One region of the Methylophaga sp. UBA2513 genome, then DNA from elsewhere that is predicted to be linked to it. Evidence: riboswitches for the same ligand, from Rfam matches in the RefSeq annotation. Region 1 holds a riboswitch; the other holds the start of a gene.
What was found. A riboswitch is a leader RNA that binds a small molecule or an ion and turns the genes downstream of it on or off. The one in region 1 is predicted to bind cobalamin.

Region 1 (14,900 bases):
TAACCAGTTCATCAATTGCTGGTATATCGTCGTTTTCTATAGGCTCAATAGTAAGCTGGTCTTCAGCAATCTCATGTTCTTGCTCAATCTCTGAACCCAGCTCTTCTGTTTCAGGATCTGAGAGTTCAGATACTTCTGGCTCATTATCTTCAGCAAGTTCTGGGGTTTCAGCTTCTGCTTCAGATTGAGGTTCATCTATTACTGGTAGGTCATCACTTTCTACCGGCTCAACATTCAATTCGTTTTCAGTCAGCTCGTTCTCAAGCTCTGAATTCAGTTCTTCTGTTGATGTGGATTCTTCAGCAATGCTTCCAGCTTCTGCTTCAGGCTCTGATAAATCTGATACTTCTGTTTCATTGTCTTCACTGAATTCTGGCAACTCGACTTCAGATACAGGGTCATCGATTGTAGGTATATCGTCTCTATCTATAGAATCAACATTAAGCTGCTCTTCAGTAAACGTTGGCTCAGTATCTGAAATCAGTTCTTCTGTTGAAGTGAGTTCTTCAGCAATCTTGTCAACTTCTGTTTCGGGCTCTGGTAAATCAGATACTTCTGGTTCATTATCTTCAGCGAGCGCTGTGGTTTCAGCTTCAGCTTCAAATTGAGGTTCATCAATTGCTGATAGGTCATCACTCTCAACCGGCTCAACACTCAACTCGTTTTCAGTGAGATCGCTCTCAAGCTCTGAATTCAGTTCTTCTGTTGATGTGGATTCTTCAGCAACATTGTCAACTTCTGTTTCGGTCTCTGATAAGTCAGATACTTCTGGTTCATTATCTTCAGCAAGCTCTGGGGTTTCAGCTTCTGTTTCAAGTTGAGGTTCATCAATTGCTGGAGCTTCATCGTTATCTATGGGCTCAAGACTCAGCTCGTCTTCAGAAAGCTCTGGCTCAGAATTCTGTTCTTCTGTTGTGATGGGTTCTTCAGCAATATTGTCAATTTCTATATCAGCTGACGACTCCGATGATTCTGACAACTCAGGCTCTACGTCAGCCAAATTGCTTTCATCATTGCCTTTGGACTCATCAGGCGTAACAGCTCCAGGCTCATTACCATCTTCGTCGATGTCACTACTAATGTCATCGACTGATTCAGTCGGTATGACTGCTTCGTTTTCAACGTCAAGAGCTTGAGTCACATCAACTGGTTGCTGCTCATCTTGAGCCTCACTGCTGTCAATTTCATCAGTTATGGTTTCATCTAGTGTCAGCTCAGACTCATTATCTTCGTTATCGATTTCAGTATCTGAATCTGTCTCAACTGATGTTTGCTGCTTCTCTTCGTTGTCTTGCAGTGACGACAAAATATCATCCACAGCCCCCGGAATTTCAATCTCATCTGTGACTTCGGTAAAGCGTTGAAGCTCTTCATCGGTGAGCTCTTCCTGTTGGACTGAATCAGCTTCATCAGCAATACCATTGATTTCAACGACATCAACTGGCTCGTTGCGAATCTCTGTCTCTCTAGTCTCGTTTGTATTGTCTGGGTCAGAAACACTTGCGTTTTCATCTTCCAGTGAAAAATCGTCCCCGTCTAATAACGCATCCAGTTCTTCATTAGATAAGATGGGCTCTTCTTCTGGAGATGAGTCGTTGTTAGCAGGTATTTCAGCATTAGGGGTGTCAGTATCAGCTGCGTCTTCAGGCTCGGTTGGCTCACTGACATCTGTCTCAGGTGAGAGTGATGGAACCTCGGCCTGATCATCGAATACCTGATTTATCTCATCGCCATCACCAAAGGTTTGCTCTTCCTGAGGTTCAGGTACCTCGTCAATTTCTGCTGGCGTTTCCTCTTCGGTCACACTCTCATCAATCTCAACATCCTCTTTCTCAGTTGGAAGCACAGCTGCCGCAGCCATTGAAGCCCCTGTCAGTTGTTGATACTGACTCAGTAAACGTTCCATCGTTTGTGCCGCGTGATCAATCTGTTGCTGTAAATCATCTGCGGTTGGTGCCGTTTCTTCAGATTGTTGAGACTTAGCGTGTGAACCAACTGGCTCGATGTTCAATGCCGCATCAACGGCTTGCTCAACCAGGCCAGGAATAGCTAAAAACGCTTTATCATCCTGTTCTATATAGGTTTTGATAAGACTTTTTTGTATGCGACGTTCACGCTCAAGAAAGTCGTTTACTTCCGCTTTGAGCGCTTCATCACTTAGGGCGTATTTTTCATGTAAAACCTGACTGAGATTTTGCTCTCTCGATATCTGGTCCCGCTTAATTTTTTTTACGGCGTTGGTGCCGGCATTATGAACTTTCCGCCTTTTTTTTCGATTACTTATTAATAAAATGCCAGCAATAACAGCAAAAATCAGAGCCAGTTCATACGCCAGGAACTCGAGCATTGGATCGGTTAGATTTATCAAAGCATATCTCCCACCGCTGCGGTTGCTGCATTCTGTCTTCGCCACCAGATAACGCCAGCTATCAGTAGAGCTAAGATAATGGCATTACCTATCAGAAGTTTTGTGTTATCAGATATTGAGATACCTGATTCTTCATTATCCTCGCTTAGCATCAAGTCATCATCCAAGGGCATAATATCGACGTCAGCTGCATCTTCACCTGTAATCGGTTCCAGAATGGGAGCAAGTTCTTCATCAAATAATTCAGCAGCTGGTTCAAGCGCTAATTCATCTTTCAACGTGATAGGCTCAGCTTGTAAAAAAACCGGACGTCCTTCAGGCGTTTCACCGCGTAACTGAAGCGATAATTCGTAATCGGCATCTTTCGTGAGTTCAGTTAATGTCAGCTGCCAATTGTTCGTATCCGTTTTCTGCATCTCGTATGGCCACTCGCTACCATTTTCTTCTCTTAATAATGCTTTTATCGACAAAGAATCTGGTTTTATTAGGGTTGGTTCGACCTGAACCTGTATACGATGACTTCGACTATCGCCAGGTAGACGTTCCGAATCAACATAGTAAGGCGCTGCTATCACATTGATACTTTGGCGTCTCTGACGTTCAAACGTCGCACTTTTCAAGGTGACAATCACATCCTGACGTCCAGCGGTGAACTCCTCACCCAATTTGGCATTAAACTGACTTTTTTGTGGGTCCAATGTCATCGACAACTGCTTTTCTTCCAGCTCAGAATTTTGTTTGAGTGAGCCGTCAACCAACTCCAGAAAATCGTTTCGTGTAATGTGTTTTCCGTGATCAGTTAATGTCGCGTGAAAATCGAACTTTTCCCCTTTCAGCACATTATTAGGTAAATCACTGGTTTCCAGTTTCATATCCGTGACAACCATTACCCTGTTATCCGGATCAAGCTGAGCATCAATTCGCCACTCGCCCGTCGCCGGGTTTTCAATGGTAATCAGATCAAAACTATCTTCATGTAACCAACGCAATTTATCTGATTGATCCAACTCGGTGAGGGTTCTACCGTCGGGTGTTTTAAGTTGTGTTTCTGCTGATCCTGCTTTTCGAAAAGCCAGCACTGTCATTTCATTGACACTGCTATCGATTTTGAACTGATTATCAGCGAGAGGAACAGTGTCTGGCTGGGTGGCTTTTTCGAACATATGAAGGAAAATACGTTGCAAATCATCAGCCGTATTGGCTTGTTGATACCAGCCATCCGTTTCCATTGAGATAGCTTTCAGCAGTTCATGATCGGCATTATCTGACAGGGCAATTGTGTGAACGGCGAGATTCGCCGCTTTTAGTCTAGGCACAATCGCATTGAGGATGCGCTGGCGAGAGGCTTCGCTGGCTTTTTGTCCTGGTTGTAAATCAACAAAACCATCAGACAATAAAATCAAGCTTTGACGTTGTTTAGGATCGTTTTTTATGCCTGTTTTTGTGGCTTTTTCTAAGGCTAGCTCGATATTAGTATAGAGACCAAGGGAGTGAATTTTTGAGGATTTTTCAATCGCTTTCTGTCGCCAGTCATCATCAACTTTTTGCCATGGCACCAGCATATTGACCATCTTAGCAAAGGTCCAAACCCCTGAGTTTGCGTCATCTGGCATGAGCCCCACTAACATTCTCAGCGCAGGTGCTCGCAGGTTTTTGGGATCATTCTTTTTCATGCTGCCCGAGACATCTATCACAACACGAACATCACTACTGGGTGTTTCAGCCGCTTGTGCAAGCTTTGTTGGCATAGTCACCAACAAAGCTAATGGCAATGCGATCTTTAAGAAATCTAACATAGCAATCTACCTTGTTCATTATGCTGTCAGCTTCTGTCTTTACGCTTTTTAAAGACATTTTTTTGACAGCCACTCCAATCTAGGCAGGGCTATGCAGGTTTTGTGCCGTTATTTAATAGCAGCAAAGCCGCGGGCTAAATCCGCTTTAATATCATCCACACTTTCAAGGCCGATAGAGAGTCGTAACATTCCATCAGTGATGCCAGCTGCAGCGCGTGCTTCTTCAGTGAGACGTCCATGTGTTGTTGTTGCAGGATGCGTGATGGTCGTTTTGCTATCACCTAAGTTCGCGGTGATAGACAGCCACTCCAAAGCGTTAATGAGAGACCATGCATCCTTCTTACCGCCTTTGATTTCAAAAGCAATAATGCCACCAAATGCTGACTGCTGTTTCTTAGCTAATTCGTGCTGTGGATGCGATGGTAAGCCTGAGTAAAACACATGGCTTACTAAAGGTTGCGACTCTAGCCAGCTTGCTACCTCAAGTGCTGACGCAGAATGGGCTTTCATTCTGAGATCCAGGGTTTCCAGACCTTTGAGGAAGGTCCAGGCATTGAATGGACTCATCGTCGGTCCTGCTGTACGCAAGAAACCATATACGTCTTCACCAACACGTTTAGCATCGCCAACCACCGCACCACCAATACAACGGCCCTGGCCATCGATGTATTTTGTAGCTGAATGCACAACGATATCAGCGCCAAACTCCAACGGTCTTTGTAATGCCGGCGTACAGAAACAGTTATCGACAACCAATAAACAATCATTGGCCTTGGCAAGCTCAGAAAGCGCTTCCAAATCTGCAATTTCATTCATTGGATTAGAAGGCGTTTCTAAAAACAGCATTTTTGTTTCTGGCGTAATAGCGGCTTTCCAGTCATCTAAATCAATCAGCTTCACATAGCTGGTGCTGACACCAAACTTGGATAAATATTTATCAAACAACACACGTGTAGTGCCGAAAATACTCATCGACGAAACGATATGATCACCGGCTGATAATAAGGCCATCATTGTCGATAAAATCGCCGACATGCCAGATGAAGTAGCAACACAGGACTCACCACCTTCCAAAGCAGCTAAACGCTGTTCAAAAGTGCGAACGGTGGGATTAGTAAAACGAGAATAGATATTACCCGGCTCATCACCACCAAATCGTGCTGCAGCTTGCTCTGCACTTTCGAAGACAAAGCTGGACGTTGGGAATATAGGTTCAGACTGTTCTGACTCGGCAGTTCTTTTGTGACCAACTCGAACGGCTTTGGTAGCAAAGCCTTTATTGTCATATTTATCTGTCATGGGAGTTCAACATAAAAAAGATGTAACAATTCTATATTTTTAGCAGGCTACTGACCAGATGAATCCTGAGTTTCAGTCAAAAAAATACCCGAAACTTGTTCGGGTATTTTTTATGAAGCCTAGTCGGTTTTATGGTTGATAGCTCAGAGATAACATCACTGTTCTACCAAGGCTATTGTATGTATCCGCTGTCTGGTAGTCTTTATTGAGCATATTTTCACCAGTGAGTCTGACAGTCCATTCCGGTTTGAATTGGTAAGCGACTCTCAGATCAACTAATCCATATCCACCCAAACGGTTGGTATTAGAGGCATTATCATAGCTCTTTCCTCTCAGCTTTAGACTGCCGCCCACAGACCACTGATGATTGATGGCGTGATCCAGGTTAATGTTAGCCAATTGTCTGGCTCGTCTTGCTAATGTATTACCCGTGTCCGTGTCTTCTGGGTCGAGAATAGCTGCGTTGAAATTGACATCCCATCCAGACAGCTGGGTTGATGCATCAAATTCAATCCCTTTTATCTCAGCTTCATCAACATTCACGTACGTGTTGCCCTGAAATGACAATAAATCCCTTACTTTGTTTTTGTAGAGATTAACTGACCATGTTCCCCAGCTTGGCGTGGACTGTAGAGCAATACCATAATTTTTTGACTTTTCTGCATCTAAATCTGGGTTACCGACAAACCAGCCAAAATCAGGGGCGTAGAGCTGATTAAAGGTCGGGGCTTTAAACGCCGTACCAGCGCTTGCAACAAACCGGATGTCATCCGTTACAGACATACCCCATTCAGCAGTTCCAGTCGTCTCATCACCGAATGCTTCATTGTCATCATAGCGAGCACTAATCATCCAGTCATGAATATTTGCCTGACCTTGCCAGCTGGCAAACACAGCATGATTGTCTCGTGATGTTTCACGATAGTCATAGGCTCCATCAACGCGGTCATTATCTAAATCGATGCCTACATTTAGTTTGTTTTTTTCATTCAGCGTCAGTGTGTTAAGCCAACTTATCGTTCTGTGGCGTGTATTAAAGTCATTACCTGCGATGTTGTCAGCGTAGGCTTGAGATTTATCTCGTGACTCTGACAACGTAAAGGATGTCAGCCATAAGTCGTTAATATTGATACTTGTATTGACTCCAACGACTTGTTCCACAACTTTACTGGATGGATTACCAGAGCCATCATAGTATGCACGACCTTGTGTCCTTAATAAGGTCGTACCAACTTGCCAATCATTTGTGATTTTGTGCTGAACATTGAACGATAGACTATTATTTCTGTATCCATCATGATCTGGATCCGTTGTTTCTCTGACATCAATACCGTTCGATGATAAGTGACTGTAACTAAGGTTATATTTAGTATTTTTGGTGCCACCACTCACACCTGCTGACGCGGTTTGAGTATTTTTTGTTCCAGTAGCGATAGAGAAAAACGGCTTTATTTCACCTTCCTGACCTTTTCTGGTGAAAATTTGAATAACACCACCAATAGCTTCTGATCCATATACACCGGATCTCGGCCCTCTCACGATTTCTATCCTATCAATAAGCTGAACAGGAAAGTGTTGTAAGGCCGATCCACCTGATGTCGCTGAAAACCATTTGACGCCATCGACAAGTACGAGAACATGGTCTGAATTCGAACCTCTTATGAATAAACTCGTGCTATTTCCGAGCCCACCATTTCTTGCCATATCGACGCCAGGTGTTCTTGATAAAAGTGTTGGAAGATCATTGATTTGTAATTTTTCGATTTGCTCCCGCGTAATCACCGTGGTCGGCGCCAACGCATTTTCCGTAGGCATACGATTCGCTGTGACGGTAATGGAATTAAGCTCATCACTGGCGATGGCAGGTAAAGAAAGTAAAGAAGAAATCAGCGTAAATGCTGAAAGGCGCGTGCAAGCACGCAAAGGCAACGCCTTTGAAAACAAGGTCATAATTGTCTCCTGAGGATACGCTCACCCGCGCTCCAAGGTTAAAAGGGTCACAACACTATGGTGTTGTTATGAAACCTCAGGCCGGTCTCCGGACTTACGTTGTGGCTATGCCTGACACATCGCCTTCCCACGAGATTCGCAGTGGCTTAATGATGTGCTTTTCAACGCTTACCGTTGCGGGGGCAGTGTTGGATTTGTCACCAACTTCCCGTTTAACTCTGCCTAAACAGAGCACCTGAAGAGCCGCGCATAGTAATGGCTGCGCATCCATACGTCAAACCTACGCCATCCTCTTATATTAAAGTTGAGAGTTTATTCTTCACGTCAAATTGACAATATATCGTATTAATCCTTATTCTATCGCGAGTTTTAGGTATTGCAATCGCGAGTAAACGGGAAGTCGGTGCATCAATAGATAATGCCGACACTGCCCCCGCAACGGTAAGTGAGATCAGATAAACCTAATGCCACTGTACAGTGCTGTATGGGAAGGTGTTTATCAGGCAACACTCACGAGTCCGGAGACCGGCCTGAAAATACAACGTGCCTCTTGGCAAATTCAAACCTATTGTGTGCGGGTGGGCACACTGGAGAATCACATCATGACCTTATCTCGTTCTCAGCAACTAATTATTGCTGGTCTCTTAGCGCTTTTAATGTTTATGACCCGAGGTCATCATTTTGCTTCTGTCGATGCATTACCCAGTGCATCATGGGCTATCTTTTTCTTAGCAGGTCTTTACCTCAGTTCAGCAGCCTGGTTTCCCGTGTTTTTAGCGATGGCGGCTGGTCTCGATATCACCAGTGTGTTGTTGGGTGGTGGTCAATTGAGCACTAGTTTCTGTATGTCTCCTGCTTACGGTTTTCTCATTCCTGCTTATGGCAGCTTATGGATGGCTGGACGCTGGTATGCATCGAAATACCAATTTAATGCTGCCACCTTATTGCCTCTTGTTGGCAGTGTATTAGTAGCCGCCACTGCAGCCACACTATTTAGTGGTGGTGGTTTTTACTTCTTCTCTGGTCGTTATCCTGATCCAACATTCACTGAATACACACAACGCTTTATTCAATACTTCCCTAAAAACCTGGCGGTGATGAGTTTTTATCTGGTGGTGGCCATGATTTGCCATGTGTCTATGTACTTCACCAAAACCACACATCAAGCTGATCAAAAGTAGTTAATAAATGCAGTCGCAGTCATGCGCTGCTGTAGTCATTGCTGCACCCGCATCTGGTCAGGGTAAAACGACGGTTACGGCTGTACTAGCAAGACATTACAGGCAGCAAAACAAACACGTTCGAGTCTTCAAAGTGGGTCCAGATTTTCTGGACCCCATGGTTTTAGAGCAGGCGTCCGGTCACCCTGTTTATCAACTTGATCTTTGGATGGTTGGCAAACAACATAGTCAGCAACTGTTAGCAGAAGCCGCTGCACAGGCTGACATTATCCTGATTGAAGGTGTGATGGGACTGTTTGATGGCGAACCTTCTACAGCTGATCTGGCAGCAGCTTTTGGTATACCCATTCTCGCCGTTATCGATGCCAGCGCCATGGCACAAACCTTCGCGGCGATTACAGTAGGTTTGGATCACTATCGGCAAGACACACAGGTGGCGGCGGTTATAGCGAATAAAGTCGGCAGTGAACGTCATGCCGATATGCTCAAAAATGCCCTGCCTCCAACACTTCCCTGCCTTGCTACCTTATACCGACAAACTGAACATGCCTTACCCAGTCGATATTTAGGCTTACAACAAGCCGGTGAAATTACAGATTTAGAACAACGTTTAAGCCATACGCTTGAGGCTTTTGATTTTGATGATTCAGTGTCTTTGCCAAACATCGATTTTCCGTTCATTGATACTCCGCAACTTCCAGCGTTACTGGATGGTTTGAAGATTGGCATCGCCAAAGATGCCGCTTTCTCTTTTCTCTATCAGGCAAACCTGGATTGTCTGAAGTCTTTAGGTGCTGAGCTTGTTTTTTTCTCTCCACTCAATGATGCCGAGCTACCTGATATCGATAGTCTCTATTTACCCGGTGGATATCCGGAGTTACATTTGGCCGCATTAAGTGCCAATACACAGATGCAACAAGCTATTCAGCAACATTACGAGGCAAATAAACCTATCCTCGCGGAATGTGGTGGCATGTTATACCTTTGCGAGACGCTGACAGACAAGACAGATGTTACCGCCACAATGTGTGGTATTTTGCCAGCTAAGGCGAAACTCCAGGCCAGATTAACCGCGCTTGGTTTGCAGGAAGTGACCGTTGAGAATCAAGCGATTAGAGGTCACACTTATCATCATTCTTCACTCAGCACAGAATTAGTATCTGAAATAAGCGGACAGTGTCCTAATGGCAAATCAGTCAATGAAGCTGTTTATCAACAAGAGCGTCTGACCGCCAGCTATATCCATTTTTACTTTTACTCTAACCCTCATCTTATTGCAGCGTGGTTATCACCATGAGTGATTCCCCTCATCAATTTTCAAGAGCAGAACAAGAAGCGGTTTACAGGGCAATAGCCGAGCGCCGGGATATGCGTCACTTTCGACCTGATCCTGTTGCACCGAAACAGCTAAAACGTTTATTAATGGCCGCACACCAAGCCCCAAGCGTTGGTCTGATGCAACCCTGGCGAATTATTCGAATTACTGATTCCATTATTCGTGAAAAGATAAAAGCCCTGGTCGAAAAAGAACGCATAGAAACGGCCAAAGCCATGAACGAACGTGAAGATGAGTTTATGCGTTTAAAAGTCGAGGGCATGGATAATTGTGCTGAAATCCTGGTTGTCGCCTTATGCGATAAACGTGAAGAACATATCTTTGGCAGGAGAACCATGCCGAATATGGATTTGGCCTCCGTTTCCTGTGCCATTCAGAACATGTGGCTGGCCGCCAGAGTCGAAGGTCTGGGTATGGGCTGGGTATCTATTTTTGAACCAGAAGCATTGGCAGACTTACTCAAGCTGCCTTCAGGTGCCTCCCCTGTCGCCATTCTGTGCCTGGGTCATGTTAATGAGTTTTATCCAGAGCCGATGCTACAAATGGAAAACTGGCGCCAGGGCATTGAACTTGACTCTGTTTTATATGAAAACCACTGGGATAAACCGGCCAGTTTATGACCTTACTGTTTATTATTCTTGCTTTATTGCTTGATTGGTTACTCGGTGAACCAACACGTCGTCACCCGCTTGTGGGTTTTGGTCAACTCACCAAACACATTGAAAACAGAGTGTACAACGCTAGTGACGGCATTAAAAAGCAGTTTATTAAAGGACTGCTTGGCTGGTTAGTGCTGGTCGCACCTTTTGCTTTTATCGCCTCTTGTATAAGTGACATTCCATCACTTAACCTGATATTCAGCGTTATCGTACTCTACCTCTGTATTGGTCATCGTAGCTTATACGATCATGTGACACCGATTATCACTTCATTAAAACAAGGCGATATTGAACAGGGAAAAACCTTAACCAGTTACATCGTCAGCCGTGACAGAGAAACATTACATATTCCTAAAGCCAGTATCGAATCGGTATTAGAAAATGGCGCCGATGCCATTTTTTCAGCTTTGTTCTGGTTTATTGTGGCGGGCCTTCCCGGTGTCGTTATTTACCGACTGAGTAATACATTGGATGCTATGTGGGGATATAAAACTGACCGTTATCTCTATTTCGGTCGTGCTGCCGCCCGTATTGACGACCTAATGAATTATATTCCGGCACGATTAACAGCGCTCAGTTATGCACTGGTAGGCAATGTCCGCTCTGGACTACATTGCTGGAGACAGCAAGCTAAACAATGGGATAGTCCCAATGCTGGCCCGGTGATGGCGGCAGGTGCCGGGGCGCTGGAAATAGAGCTGGGTGGCCAGGCACGTTATCACGGTATTTGGCACGATCGTCCAACGCTTGGCTTAAATCGCGAAGCCAATGCAGATGATATTCCTCGGGCCTTACATCTAGTCACGGATAGTCTGTTGTTGTGGATAGCCGTCATCACTATCATTACAGGTATCAGCTATGCTTGAGCATGGTGGCAAACTCAATCACTACATTAAAAAATATGGTATCGCCCACCAGCATTGGCTGGATTTATCAACGGGGATCAATCCCAATGGCTGGCCCATTCCGGCATTACCCGAATCTGTCTGGACCCGTTTACCAGAGCAAGATGATGATTTACTTAACTCGGCAGCAGAGTATTACGGTAATCCATCTTTAATCGCCCTTCCCGGCAGTCAGGCGGCTATACAGTTTTTACCACAGTTACGTGGGCCATGCAGAGTAAAAGTGATAGACCCTTGCTATGCAGAGCATGCCTATAGTTGGCAAAAAGCCGGGCACGATGTTCAAGCCATTGCTCATGAAGAGATTGATTCTGTGATTGCCCATACGGATGTGTTGATTATTATCAACCCAACCAATCCAAGCGGCAGACGATATAGTAAAGAACAGCTATTAAACTGGCATCAGCAATTACAACAAGGTGATGGCTGGCTAGTCATTGATGAAGCTTTTATTGATACAACACCCGAGAAAAGTCTTTGTAACCTACCGGCCATGCCCGGACTACTTATTCTGAGATCGATAGGCAAATTCTTTGGTCTGGCAGGTTGTCGCGTTGGCTTTTTAATCGCCGAACAATCAATTCTGGATAAAGTCGAAGAGCATCTTGGCCCCTGGCCCATTGCTACTGCATCACGTTTTATCACCACAAAGGCACTCAAGGATACTGACTGGCAGCAGCGTACCATTCAACAACTGCAAAACCAGTCTCAACGTTTAGCTCAGTTGCTTAGCACTTATAAGCTCAGTCCCACAGGCAGCACTGATTTATTTCAATGGGTGATGCATCCTGCCGCCAGCGACATTCATGAACATCTGGCAAAACAAGCCGTACTGACCCGCTTATTTAGCTCCCCTGCCAGTTTGCGTTTTGGTTTACCGGCCAATGAACAGCAATGGCAGCAACTGGAAAAAGCCCTACAATCCCTGCGAGAAGTGTTATGAAACAGAAAACATTGATGATTCAGGGCACCACATCCGATGCAGGCAAAAGCACGTTGGTCACCGCCTTATGTCGTTGGTTTGTGCAGCAGAATTATCGTGTTGCACCGTTCAAACCACAAAATATGGCACTCAATAGCGCAGTGACTGCTGAAGGAGGAGAGATTGGCCGAGCTCAGGCAGTACAAGCACAAGCCTGTCATCTGGCGCCGCATATTGATATGAACCCGGTATTACTCAAACCTAATAGTGATTCCGGTGCTCAGGTCATTATCCATGGCAAAGCTGTCGCTAATATGGAAGCCCGCTTTTACCATGACTATAAGCCAATAGCGATGCAAGCCGTTCTGGACTCACATCACTGGCTTGAATCCAATTATGAGCTGGTGATGGTTGAAGGTGCAGGTTCGCCGGCAGAGATCAATTTACGTGATCGAGACATCGCCAATATGGGCTTTGCTGAAGCGGTTGATTGTCCGGTCATTTTGATTGCTGATATTGATCGTGGCGGTGTGTTTGCCCATTTGGTCGGTACATTATCGTGTTTATCTGAATCAGAACAGGCACGTATTAAAGGCTTTATTATTAATCGTTTTCGCGGAGATATTAGCTTATTGCAACCAGGTCTGGACTGGCTGGAACAAAAAACAGGTAAACCGGTGTTAGGCGTGTTGCCCTATTTGCATGGTCTGCATTTAGAAGCTGAAGATGCCGTCAATACGCAGCAAATCACGTCTTCGGAAAAACAGCTCAATATTATTGTTCCCGTGTTACCACGTATCAGTAATCACACGGATTTCGACCCACTGAGACTTCATCCTCAAGTCAATTTACAGTTTATTGGCCCTGATGAAACCATTCCCGCAGCCGATCTGATTATTTTGCCTGGCAGCAAACATGTCAGAGCAGATTTGGACTGGCTGATAACTCAGGGCTGGTCTGAAGCGATTCAGAAACACTGTCGCTATGGTGGCAAAGTGTTGGGTATCTGTGGTGGTTTTCAAATGTTGGGCAGACTAATTCATGACCCGGATGGCATTGAAAGTGAGCCTGGTAGCAGTGATGGTCTTGGTCTATTGGATATGGAAACAATATTGGCTGGCCATAAAACATTACGACAAAATCAGGGGCAATTACTTATCAATAATGTGCCTGTCACTATTTCAGGTTATGAGATACATGCGGGTATCAGCACAGGAAACGCATTGAAATCGCCTCTTGTACATCTGTCACATGGTCCAGATGGTGTCATCAGTGATGACAAACAGATTATCGGCACCTATCTGCATGGTTTATTTGAACAAGATGAACCAGCAAAAGCGTTATTGAGTTGGGCAGGTCTTGATAATGTTGAATCTGTTGATTATTGGCAACTTCGTGAAAATGACATCAATAAACTGGCAGAAATGGTAGCTACACATATTGATACGGATAAGTTGATGCAGATACTTGAGGACGCATGATGACAACGACGTTAATCCTTGGTGGCACAAAATCAGGTAAAAGCCGCTTAGCGGAACAATGGGCAGCTACCACAAATGAATCCGTCACCTATATTGCTACAGCGCAGGCGCATGATGATGAAATGGCAAAGCGGATCAAACAGCACCAGCAGCAAAGACCAGACAACTGGCCAACCATTGAGCAGCCACTGTATCTTGCGGATGCCATAAAAAAAGCCACAACTGACGTCGTGCTTGTAGATTGTTTAACGCTTTGGCTGACCAATCTTTTATTAGCTGAAGACGTTCTTCTAACAGAACAGATATCAGCTTTTTTGGATACGCTGCAAACCTCTGATAAACACATCATTATGGTCAGTAATGAAACCAATATGGGCGTGATGCCTCTCGGGGACTTAACGCGTCGTTATTGTGATGAGGCCGGTGTTTTACATCAACGTATCGCCAACATCAGCGATAACGTTATCTTAACCGTGGCAGGTTTACCTCATCTTTTAAAAGGACAACTGCATGAACAACTTCGCTGAATGGCTCAAACAACCTGTTAAGGCGGTAGATAAGACGCATGAACAAAAAGCGTTAGCACGTCAGCAGCAGTTGACTAAACCGCCAGGTTCCCTCGGTCAGCTGGAAAACTTAGCCGTCAAAATAGCGAGTTTACAAGCCAGTGAAATCCCTGACCTGACGCATGTGCACATCACTGTTTATGCTGCAGACCATGGCGTGATGGCTGAAGGTGTTTCAGCCTTCCCTCAGTCTGTCACCGCCGCGATGATCAGAAACTTTGCCAATGGCGGTGCCGCTATCAGTGTATTAGCTCAGGAGTTGATGGCAAAGCTCGATGTTATCAATGTCGGTACTGTGGAAGCATTAGAAGAAATTCCAGGTGTATTAGATAAACGTATCGATGCGGGTACCGCTAATTTTTGCCAGAGCTCGGCTATGACTGAGCAGCAATGCCAGCAGGCACTATTAATTGGCCGTGATAATGTATTCAGTGATA
Region 2 (10,289 bases), on a different contig from region 1:
CTTCATCAGCGATATACACTTCATCGCGTGTAATACGTTTCTCAACAACTTTCAGACCGATATCGCGTGCCAGTGTCATCACTGTTTCACGGGTGATGCCTTCTAACGCTGAGGTCAATTCAGGGGTGTACAACACACCATCACGCACCATGAAGAAGTTTTCACCACTACCTTCACACACAAAGCCTTGAGCATCTAATAGCAGCGCTTCGTCGTAACCGCAACTGACCGCTTCTTGCAACGCCATCATGGAATTCATGTAGTTACCGTTGGCCTTGGCTTTACACATGGTGATATTGACGTGGTGACGTGTGAACGATGACGTTCTGATACGAATACCTTTTGTCATGTTTTCTTCACCGAGGTAAGCTCCCCAATGCCATGCTGCGACCATAACATGTGTGTTCAGGTTATCTGCACGGATACCCATGCCTTCCGAACCATAAAAACACATCGGTCTAATATAAGCAGAGTCCAGATTATTTTCACGAACCACAGTACGTTGAGCTTCGTTGATCGTCTCTTTATCAAACGGCATGCCCATACCTAAAATTTTGGCGCTACGGAAAAGACGATCGGTATGTTCCTGCAAACGGAAGATAGCCGTGCCTTGTTCAGATTTATAAGCACGCACCCCTTCAAATACGCCCATGCCGTAATGAAGAGTATGTGTCAGGACGTGGACTTTGGCCTCACGCCACGGTACTAATTCACCGTCGAGCCAGATAACGCCATCACGATCTGCCATTGTTGCTACTGCCATATGCTTTATTCCAAGTTCATTGATTAATCTGAGTCTGGTTCTAGGCGATGTCACCTAACCAGCGCTGCCAAATCTGCACAACCTGCTGCGGGAAGTCTTGTAACTGAGACACCGACATTAATGCGGGTTTATCCTGCAATACGCAGTGGTTGGCTTCATTTCGATAGTAACGATATGCGTCGGCCAACATTTCCCCCTCAGCGGGTTCGAGCTTTCCGGAAGCCACCAGCGCTTCCAAAATCCTAATATTATCGGTGTAAACGAGTAATTCAGGCAAGTCCGTTGACCATGCCAACACTGCATATTGCACCATAAATTCAATATCAGTGATACCACCTTTACCCTGTTTTAGATCAAATAGTTGGCTATCACTCTTGTCTAACTGTTGACGCATTTTTGAACGCATGTCTCTGACTTGCTCAGCCAGCGTCTCTTGATCACGGGACTTGGCCAACACCTGTTGACGCGTGTCGAAGACCTTTTGCGCAAGTTCGGCATCCCCCATCACATTTCTTGCGCGTACCAAGGCTTGATGTTCCCATGTCCATGCTTCTTTTTGTTGATAATCAACAAAACCAGAAAATGGACTAACCAATAAACCCGATGCGCCACTAGGCCGCAAACGCATATCGACTTCATAAAGCAAACCACCGGGAGTGACTGTATTCAACAGATGAATCATGCGTTGAGCAAGGCGAGTATAAAATACCATCACATCTACGGGACGCTCGCCATCCGTCATGCCTTCCTGTGCATCATCAAAGATGAAGACCAGATCCAGATCCGAGCCATAACCTAATTCAAGCCCACCTAACTTACCGTAAGCCAGAATAGTCAAACCGCACTGCTTAGGGTCGTTATTATCTGTAATGGGTGGATACCCATGCTTGACCACTAAATGTTCCCAGGCTATTCGCCATACCTGTTCAAGTAGTATTTCCGCCAATTCCGTTAATTGATCCCCCACTCGCATTAACGGCAGTACCTCAGTGACATCGGCTGCCGCTACATGAAGCGTGGCAATTTGTCGGAACTCTCGCAAACGATTCATCAACTGCTCTAAGTCATCCGCATCAACCGAGGATAAAAACTGTAACAGCTGTTTTTTTAACTCTTCTCTCTCAGGTACTTCATAAAGGGAACGAGGATCGAGGAGCTCATCTAATAGCACAGGGTATTTCGCTAGCTGTGTACTTATTAATGGACTAGCAGAACAGAGCTTGACCAGTTGTGACAAGGCCATCGGATTTTCTACCAGCAGCGCCATATAAGCACTTCGACGCATGATGGACTCCATCAGAGGCATTAAGCGGGGTAGACAATCATCAGCGTTATCGACATTTCCAGTGGCTTGTAATAACAACGGTAATAGCTTCTCGAGCCGTTGCTGGCCTGTCTGGCTCAAGTTACGACAAATATGCAGATCGAGTAATTTATCAACAACCGCGAGTATCTGTTCAGGATTGTCATACCCACATTGTTGAATAAAGGTTAATTTCTCTTCCGGTTGAGCATTAAGGAAAGAAATTTTTATCCCAGCACCTTCATCACTGGCTTGAGGCGCCGTCAGCAATTGATCAAAATGCTCCTGTACTTGCTGCCTGTAGTCTCTAAGAGTGGCATAAAACGATGACCAGTCTTCGAAGCCCATACTGAGTGCCAACCTTAATCTTGAAGGCTCATCGCTTGGCAAAATATGGGTCTGCTGATCGGCCCAAGCCTGAATGCGGTGCTCTGTTCTACGAAGAAACGCATAGGCTTGTTTTAACTGATTGACCGCATAGACTGATAACAGGTTTCTATCAGCCAACAGGTCAAGAATCGTTAGAATCGGTCTTTGCTGCATGGGGCGATCTCGTCCACCATAGATCAACTGAAAAACCTGCCCTATAAACTCGATTTCTCGGATACCGCCGGTGCCCAGCTTGATATTGTCATCCATCCCTCTGTGGTGCATCTGTCCGGCAATCATGGATTTCATTTCACGCAATGAATCAAACATGCCGTAATCGAGATAACGTCGATATACAAACGGGCGCAGCATATCTGACAACGCTTTTTTATCCGCTTCATTGCCGGTAATAGCACGCGCTTTAATCATCGCGTAGCGTTCCCACTCTCTTCCCTGGGTCTGGTAATACTCTTCCATTGCATCAAAGCTGGAGACCAAAGCGCCACTCTCACCAAAGGGACGTAAGCGCATATCGACCCGAAACACAAAACCATCAACGGTCTGGTTATCCAGGGCCTGAATCAATTTGCGTCCAAGCCTAACGAAGAACTCGCTATTGCTTAACGGCTTCCTGCCCCCTTCGGTTTCCCCTTCCTCTGGGTATGTGAAGATAAGATCAATATCCGATGACAGGTTTAATTCGCCTGCACCCAGTTTCCCCATGCCTAAAACAATCATCTTCTGCTCACGACCATCATCGTCACAAGGGATGCCATTTATCTCGACCTGCCAGTCATAGAGAAGGCTTAAGGTCTGCTGAATACAGACATCGGCCATGGCGGACAGATCAGCCATGGTTTCGGCTAAATCAGACCAATTAGCTAAATCCCGCCAGATAATACGTACCATCATCCATTGACGAAAATGACGTAATTTCTGATGTAATTGTTCCTCGCTAGTGATGCCTTCGAGCATGGATTTCAGCTGCTGACGAATCTCATCCAATGACAGTTTTTTCTGCAATTGACCTGATTCAAGCAACTGCGCCAGCATCGATTCCTGTCTTTGCCCCCACTGGTTGACGTAATCACTGGCTGATAAGACATCAGGTGCCACTTTCAGCAGTTCGGGATAAGTCTTTAAGGCATTTTGCCATGGCTCTGGCAATACAAATGCTGAGGACATAAACACTCCGGATAACGATGGAAAAGCATTACTTTACATTAAGCTTGATTAATACCAAATGCGTAAACCATTCTAGCTAGTCAATAAAATAATCAAGAGATATGCACGCTAGTAAGGAGAACAAACCGCTATCAGTCTTCGCTTAATCATTCGCCTTAGGTGATAATCCAGGTTCGCACTAAGTTAGGAGTAAGAAACCATGATGCTAAAACGTACGCTTGCCCTGTTGAGCTTATTGTTGAGTTTTCCCGTTATCGCAGAGAGTGATTGCGCGTCTGCTTTTACTACGCTTGAAATTAACGCTTGTCTCAACGAAGAGTTGCAAGACAAAAAGGACATCATGCAGCAATACTTGGCAGTAGCTAAACAACGCTACAGCGATGAAACCAAAGTGGTAACTGCGATAGAAGCAGGACAATCGGCTTGGGAAGCCTATAAAATATCCCACTGTGACAGTGTTTACACTATATGGATGGACGGGACGATTCGTGGTGCCATGACGCTGAGCTGTCAGATAAACCTGACCGAGGCCAGAACGCATGAGATCTGGTCTAGCTATTTGACCTATATGGACAGCACTCCGGCTATCATGCCTGAACCAGAATTAACGTATGAGTAAACTCATTGCCCAATCATAATGAGCTTGCCCGTTTTTGGATCACGGTAAACCTGACCGACAGACTCATACCCCTCCGCACCACCTTGCATACCTTCAGGTAGCTGCGGTAATTCTTTCATCGATTGAAGTTCCGTCAGGGCATGCTCCGCTTGTTTTGCCTCGGCCTGGAAATGCTCCTGGAGCTGACTACTCATTGAAATTAATGCCGCAATCAGACCACAGGCAAACACCAACATTAAATCTAATAAATTGGCCATAGGGCCTAATGGCTCATCATCATTGCCATCAAAACGACTATGCCGCCAGCGTCTAGCCATGAGCCTGCTCCATGTTCGTTAAAACCTCGTCATACCAGCGGCGTCTCAATCGTCCGAGAACAAAACCGATAATGCCAACAAAGAGGCCCAGAACCGTGGTATCAAAGGCCACACTCATCGCCGTTGTTAAGATACTTAACTCACCATTACCAAGTGCAGATAATCCTGGTCCAAGCGGTATCAGTGTGCCCATCAACCCGAGCATAGGTGCAATTCTGGCTAAAAAATCACTCCGCTCAATTCGTTTGAAAGCTAATTTTTCAAAAGACTCAACCTGACCTGACTGCTGCCACTTCTTCAAACCAGAAAAGCGTTCAGCCAGCGCAATACCAATATCAATAATGCTCAAGGCGGCAAATAACATTAGCGCCCATATCACCGGTTCTAATAAAAATCCGACTAAGTGATGCATCACACCGATGGATTGTGAACTCAACATAACTTACTCCTTGAACTTGGCAGTTGGGGCTCGCATGCCTTTTGCCATGCCAGCCAACACTAACAACGCCACCAGACCTAATATCACATAGAGCCAGAAGCGTTGTTGCTGCGCTTGCTCTTTCTGTTGCTCTTCAGATGAATTCGTCTCTTGCTCAGGCTGAGTCGCTTTTTGCTCGGTGATTTCGGCAATATGACTTGGTGCATCATCCACTTCAGTTTCTGGCATTCTTGCCGCATTTAATACCTCAGCTAATTGCTGTTGATGAGACTCATCCAGGTAATCATTCAACCATACATACAAGGGGTGGGATGGTGAGGTATGGCCACTTCCCGGTAGCCCATTTGCAGAAACTAAATCAGTGAACTGCTGTGCCAGTTGTTCCAACGTAGCCTCATCGGCTTGCCAAAAACCTTTATAGGCTGCAACCAGCATAATCGCCAGCATATTACTTTTCACATGGACGTTATGATCTTGCTCAAGAAAGTCATCTAAGCCCAAGTCTAGTCCATCATCCACATACACCCGTTTAACTTCATCCCATACCCAGCTTTTCACAATGCCGGGATTGGTCACTTGCCAGCCCCATAGATATTCTAAAAACTCACTACCCATGGTGCGAGCACCGGCATACCCCTCCTTCATCAGCGGTTTAAGCCATTGCGGATTCAGATAACGACCACGCAGTTCACCTAACAATACGGTCTGCAAAGGATCAACGCGTAAATCCGTGGTATCACTGTGCGCCAGAATATAACTCTCTGGTGCCTGTCCACGTGTGGTTTCAATAGCGAGGCTTAAGCCGCCCAGATAATCAAAGGCATCATTGTTATCCATAACTCCATACAGATTACTGGCTCGTCCGAGATAAGTCTGACCGACATGTTGCAGCCTCTGTTGGAATAAGGCCTGCTGCGCCTGGCCGTCAAGCTCTGCGCCATAAGCATGGCCCATGCGATGAATATACGTTTCCGCGACTTCTTCACGATTTTCCCAGGCACCAGAGCGCTCAACCAGACGATTCACGCCAGCACCATAAGCACCCGGTGGGGTACCAAAAATACGGTAACTCGCCGTCAGGCCGGCTTGGTTTTCTGACACACCCGCACGTAATGCCGCACTGGCATCGTCTACCCAGCGGGCAGCAACCCGGTTCTGCTCTAAGGATTCAAAACCAGGATTTTCACTAACCTGTAAACGCTCTAAAGCCGCATCCAATGATAAGGTCAACGCCGGATAGTCACGACGAATCAAACCAGAAGAGGCATCCAGTGCCATCAATACAGCTTGTTCCAACCAAACTATCTGCGAACCATACAAATCACGGAATAGGCCGGATGTCGTCAGCAACATATCTCGGCGGATTCGGGGATGAGGCGAGGCTGATGAAGAAAGATCCAAACGTTCTAATCCACTAAAAATTCCACGACGACTCCAGGTCGGTTTCACCCCTAACATATCGTAAGCAAAAGCGATCATTGCACCTTCATCACGCACCACATCGGATGCCCATAACACTAAGGCATCACTATCCTGAGCGTTTTTTGCGGGAGTTTCTGCACGGGCTTTTTCGGCTAATGCGATACCGACTTTGTAGCCTAAACGTGATGGAATTAAGCTATCATCTAAGGCATAGAAATTACGTCCAGTCGGTAATGCTGATGGTGTGCGAATCGGATCATTACCTTTACCCGGCTCAACAAATTGACCATCTAAAGCAGCCAATAATGCCGACATTTCTGCAGCAGGTGAGCCGCGTAGAAGTGGATCCCAGCTCTCCGTAGCTTGTTTGCCATTATTCATTGAAGTAAGCATGGTTTGAACCGCTTGTTCAGACCAGTCTCGACCAAAAACATGTAGCCCCAGAGGCATAAAATCTTCTTGTAGAGTGGTCAGGTAATGGCCGATTTCGTGCACTAACAAATCGTCATCCACCTGCTCGAATGAACTCAATCCTCGCACTTCCAACTCACCAGCCATATTCGCTGTCAGTTCATCTTCCAGATTAAGTTTGGCGACTAAGCGTTTCATTTCCTCAATCGCACGATCGCGCATAGCCCCAGCATTCACAGGTGCAGCTTCATAACTTTCAACGACCTGTCGTAATTCCAGTAATTGATCATATAACTCAGTGCTAGCCAAAGGCGGTGTGAGGTGATCAACCATCACCGCGAGGCCACGGCGTTTTGCCTGAATACCCTCACCTACACCATCAACGATATAAGGGTAGATACTTGGCAAATCACCTAAAATTGCCTGAGGGTAATCATTCTCAGCCATACCCACTCGATGACGAGGTAAAAACTCGTAGGTCGAATGGCGGCCCAGATGAACTAAGGCATCAGCATGAAAGGTATTTCTTAGCCACTGATAAAACGCCAGATATTGATGTGGCGGCGGGAAGGATAAATTGGCATGCAATAATTCTTCATTCAGTTCCCAACCTCTTGGAGGCTGTGGACCAACAAAAATATTGCCAAACTCAAGACCGGGAATCAGGATTTTATCGTCATAAACCATCACATTCCCCGGCGCTTCGCCCCAGCCTCTTATGCCTTCTATCCATTGTTGGCTGATGGCATTAATTAATTGCTCAGCCTGTTGCCAGTCGATGTTTGCTAAAGGTCGCTGGTAGATGGTTTGTAGCTGACTGAGTAATTGCAACACACGGTCACGACCAGCATGGTCGGCCCCATCGACAACATGGCGGATATCTTCCATCACCCGAGCTAATAAATGGGCCGCAATACTTGGATCATTCAATGCTTTAGCTTGTTTTAGATTGGCATGTAATAAGCCCAGCGGGCCATTGACCATTTCTTGCTGTAGTGATTCTGGCAATGTTTGAAACCAGCTTTGGTAGCTTTTGCTATCCATTGTGTTGACTTGTGACGACATCGCAGCCAAAGCAACCTGATCTTCAGGTAGATTCACACCCCGTTGTTGTAATAAGTCGAGTAACTCAGCCGATGACGCTGGTAACTCACCGGTCTTATACCCTTGGTTTTTAAGGGAATGCAGAATATCGAACAAGGACTCCACGACGTTTAAATTATCAGCACCGATATTATGGCGACCAGGCGGATGGTTGTAATAGATAATCGCGATCTTTTTATCCTGATTCGCTTTATCTTGTAATTGCTGCCAGCGTTTTAAGCGCTTAACCAATAAGGTGACTTGTGACTCTACAGGTTCTGAGAAAGCCAGTCTGGCTCCAGTAAATTTATCGACTTCGGCGGGTGTCATCGTTGCAACCACCATTGGTTGAGACACCCCTTGTAACTCAGGCATAGCGACACGATAATGAACAGAATCCCAACTGATACCGGCTTCTGACAGCTCCCATTCAGCGTGGGTACTATCACTTAAACGCATCGCTTTTATCACCGGTACATTCAGTTTTTTTAATTCATCGGTGACAGCCTGCCGATGTTCCGATCCGCCAATCACAAAGTCTTGCAGAGACACCACTGAACTGATGTGTGATTTATTCTCAGCTAATAACTTGATGGCAGATAAACTGGCATCACCCCACGCAGTAAGCACTGACACACAACCAGTTGACTCATCAATAAGCTGTTTACAAACAGCATCCAGTAATGCCTTTTCTCCCGGCCGTTCCCCAGTTTCATAATCCACTAACACCACCCATGATGATTTTGCAGAAAACTCAAACTGATCTGGTGGAATGATTTTATCTTGATGATAAAGCCTGAGCTGTGCAGCTAATTGAGGACGCTCAGTTGTATTTTCATTTTTAACCAGATGATGTAGATGACTAATCAGTCCCTGCATATTTTCACTATTTCTTCCCAGCCAAAAGAATCGTGAAATCAACCACGCTTCCTGTGCCGGGTATTGTTCTAATAGCGATGCCATCCACTGCTCTGTCGATAACGCAGGATCTGGATGCTGCATTAATTTGTCAGGGGGCTCATTTAAAATGGGGTGACTGTTCAAACTTGACGCCCCCATAAGACGCTGATCGCTATGCAATGCGATAAGATTTTTTAGCAGACCTTTTTTGATATTTTCCATCAGCTGGTTGGCTGTTTCACCAAACACGCCGCCCGCGAAGACTAAATCTGACTGTTTTAATAAAGCGGCTTGTTGATTTACGCTTAAGTCTTGCCACTGTTCGGTCGTGCGTATTTGCACTGACGTGGAGGAATGAGAGGGGTGTTTTAAAAACTCATGCGCACCAGACACCACTTCCGGTACATTTCGTGGTGTGACAATCAGCAATAATTGCTCGGCCAGGACTGATGAAGAAAAAAGAAAAAGAATGAAACAAAGAATAAGTCGGTTAAACACAGCGCTATCCATCGATATATAAAAACACTGAGTTATCAAACCACGTCGGAAAGATCAGACACCGCTTAATAACTCAAAGATGATTCGCCATTAAACGGTTTCCCGCTCCAACTGCACACCCCGGCCATCGGATAATAACGTTTTCATGGCAGATATCCTGGCTCACGCTTCAACATTTCCAACTCACCTTCCCGAAATCGATCGATTTCAGTGGTTTTACATCATCGTTGTCAGAAACTTCACGTATACAGTTGCGGGGACAGCTTCGGTTAAGAATTCCCTTTTAACTCTGCTAAGAGACCATAAAAATCAGAATTATACGTACTTACCCGAGTAACAACCACGGTTTGGTGACGCAGACAATCTTGCGAACAAGAATAATGCACAAAATAAAGATAGACAGCCCAAATAGTGATGGCTAATATCCAACTGAGACTCAATGTTTAATCAGGATGCTCGCCCTCTATTTCAATGAAAACAACAAAAGGAAGATAAAGGATGTTGAAGGAATTCAAAGAGTTTGCAATGCGCGGCAATGTGTTAGATATGGCCGTGGGGATTATCATCGGTGGTGCGTTTGGCACCATTGTGAAGAGTTTGGTAGCCGACGTAATTATGCCACCTATTGGTCTATTACTGGGAGGTGTCGACTTTTCAGACTTATTTATCACGTTAAAAGAAGGTACTGTGGCAGGTCCATATGCCACCTTGGCAACAGCTCAGGAAGCTGGTGCTGTAGTGATTAGTTATGGCGTCTTTATTAATGCGGTCATCAGCTTTTTGATCGTCGCCTTTGCTGTTTTTCTGTTGATTCGTTCGGTCAATAAAATGCAACGTGAAAAAGAAGCAGAACCTGCACCTGCAGAAGCCACCAATAAAGAATGTCCAAGATGTTACTCAACCATTCTTATCAAAGCGACGCGTTGTCCACACTGTACATCAGAACTCGTATAAACAAAAAAGCCCCGACCAAATGGCCG

Region 2: linked by a shared signal. The riboswitch ahead of B3V56_RS09385 (cobaltochelatase subunit CobN) and the one ahead of B3V56_RS12780 (hypothetical protein) in region 1 are both predicted to bind cobalamin.

The regions. Positions count from the first base shown of each region.
Region 1 is NZ_DDNT01000021.1:43,431-58,330, reverse strand. Features, by position in the region: partial or broken gene B3V56_RS12800 (hypothetical protein) at 1-2,368, opposite strand, end outside; gene B3V56_RS12795 (vWA domain-containing protein) at 2,365-4,164, opposite strand; gene B3V56_RS12790 (O-succinylhomoserine sulfhydrylase) at 4,273-5,463, opposite strand; gene B3V56_RS12785 (TonB-dependent receptor domain-containing protein) at 5,593-7,413, opposite strand; cobalamin riboswitch at 7,476-7,667, opposite strand; cobalamin riboswitch at 7,768-7,961, shown strand; gene B3V56_RS12780 (hypothetical protein) at 8,016-8,594, shown strand; gene B3V56_RS12775 (cobyrinate a,c-diamide synthase) at 8,602-9,891, shown strand; gene bluB (5,6-dimethylbenzimidazole synthase) at 9,888-10,550, shown strand; gene cbiB (adenosylcobinamide-phosphate synthase CbiB) at 10,547-11,455, shown strand; gene cobD (threonine-phosphate decarboxylase CobD) at 11,448-12,437, shown strand; gene B3V56_RS12755 (cobyric acid synthase) at 12,434-13,897, shown strand; gene cobU (bifunctional adenosylcobinamide kinase/adenosylcobinamide-phosphate guanylyltransferase) at 13,894-14,424, shown strand; gene cobT (nicotinate-nucleotide--dimethylbenzimidazole phosphoribosyltransferase) at 14,408-14,900, shown strand, end outside.
Region 2 is NZ_DDNT01000015.1:11,725-22,013, forward strand. Features, by position in the region: gene B3V56_RS09360 (branched-chain amino acid transaminase) at 1-763, opposite strand, end outside; gene glnE (bifunctional [glutamate--ammonia ligase]-adenylyl-L-tyrosine phosphorylase/[glutamate--ammonia-ligase] adenylyltransferase) at 804-3,620, opposite strand; gene B3V56_RS09370 (lysozyme inhibitor LprI family protein) at 3,820-4,239, shown strand; gene B3V56_RS09375 (DUF2149 domain-containing protein) at 4,242-4,556, opposite strand; gene B3V56_RS09380 (MotA/TolQ/ExbB proton channel family protein) at 4,549-4,995, opposite strand; gene B3V56_RS09385 (cobaltochelatase subunit CobN) at 4,999-9,309, opposite strand; cobalamin riboswitch at 9,440-9,629, opposite strand; gene mscL (large conductance mechanosensitive channel protein MscL) at 9,808-10,263, shown strand.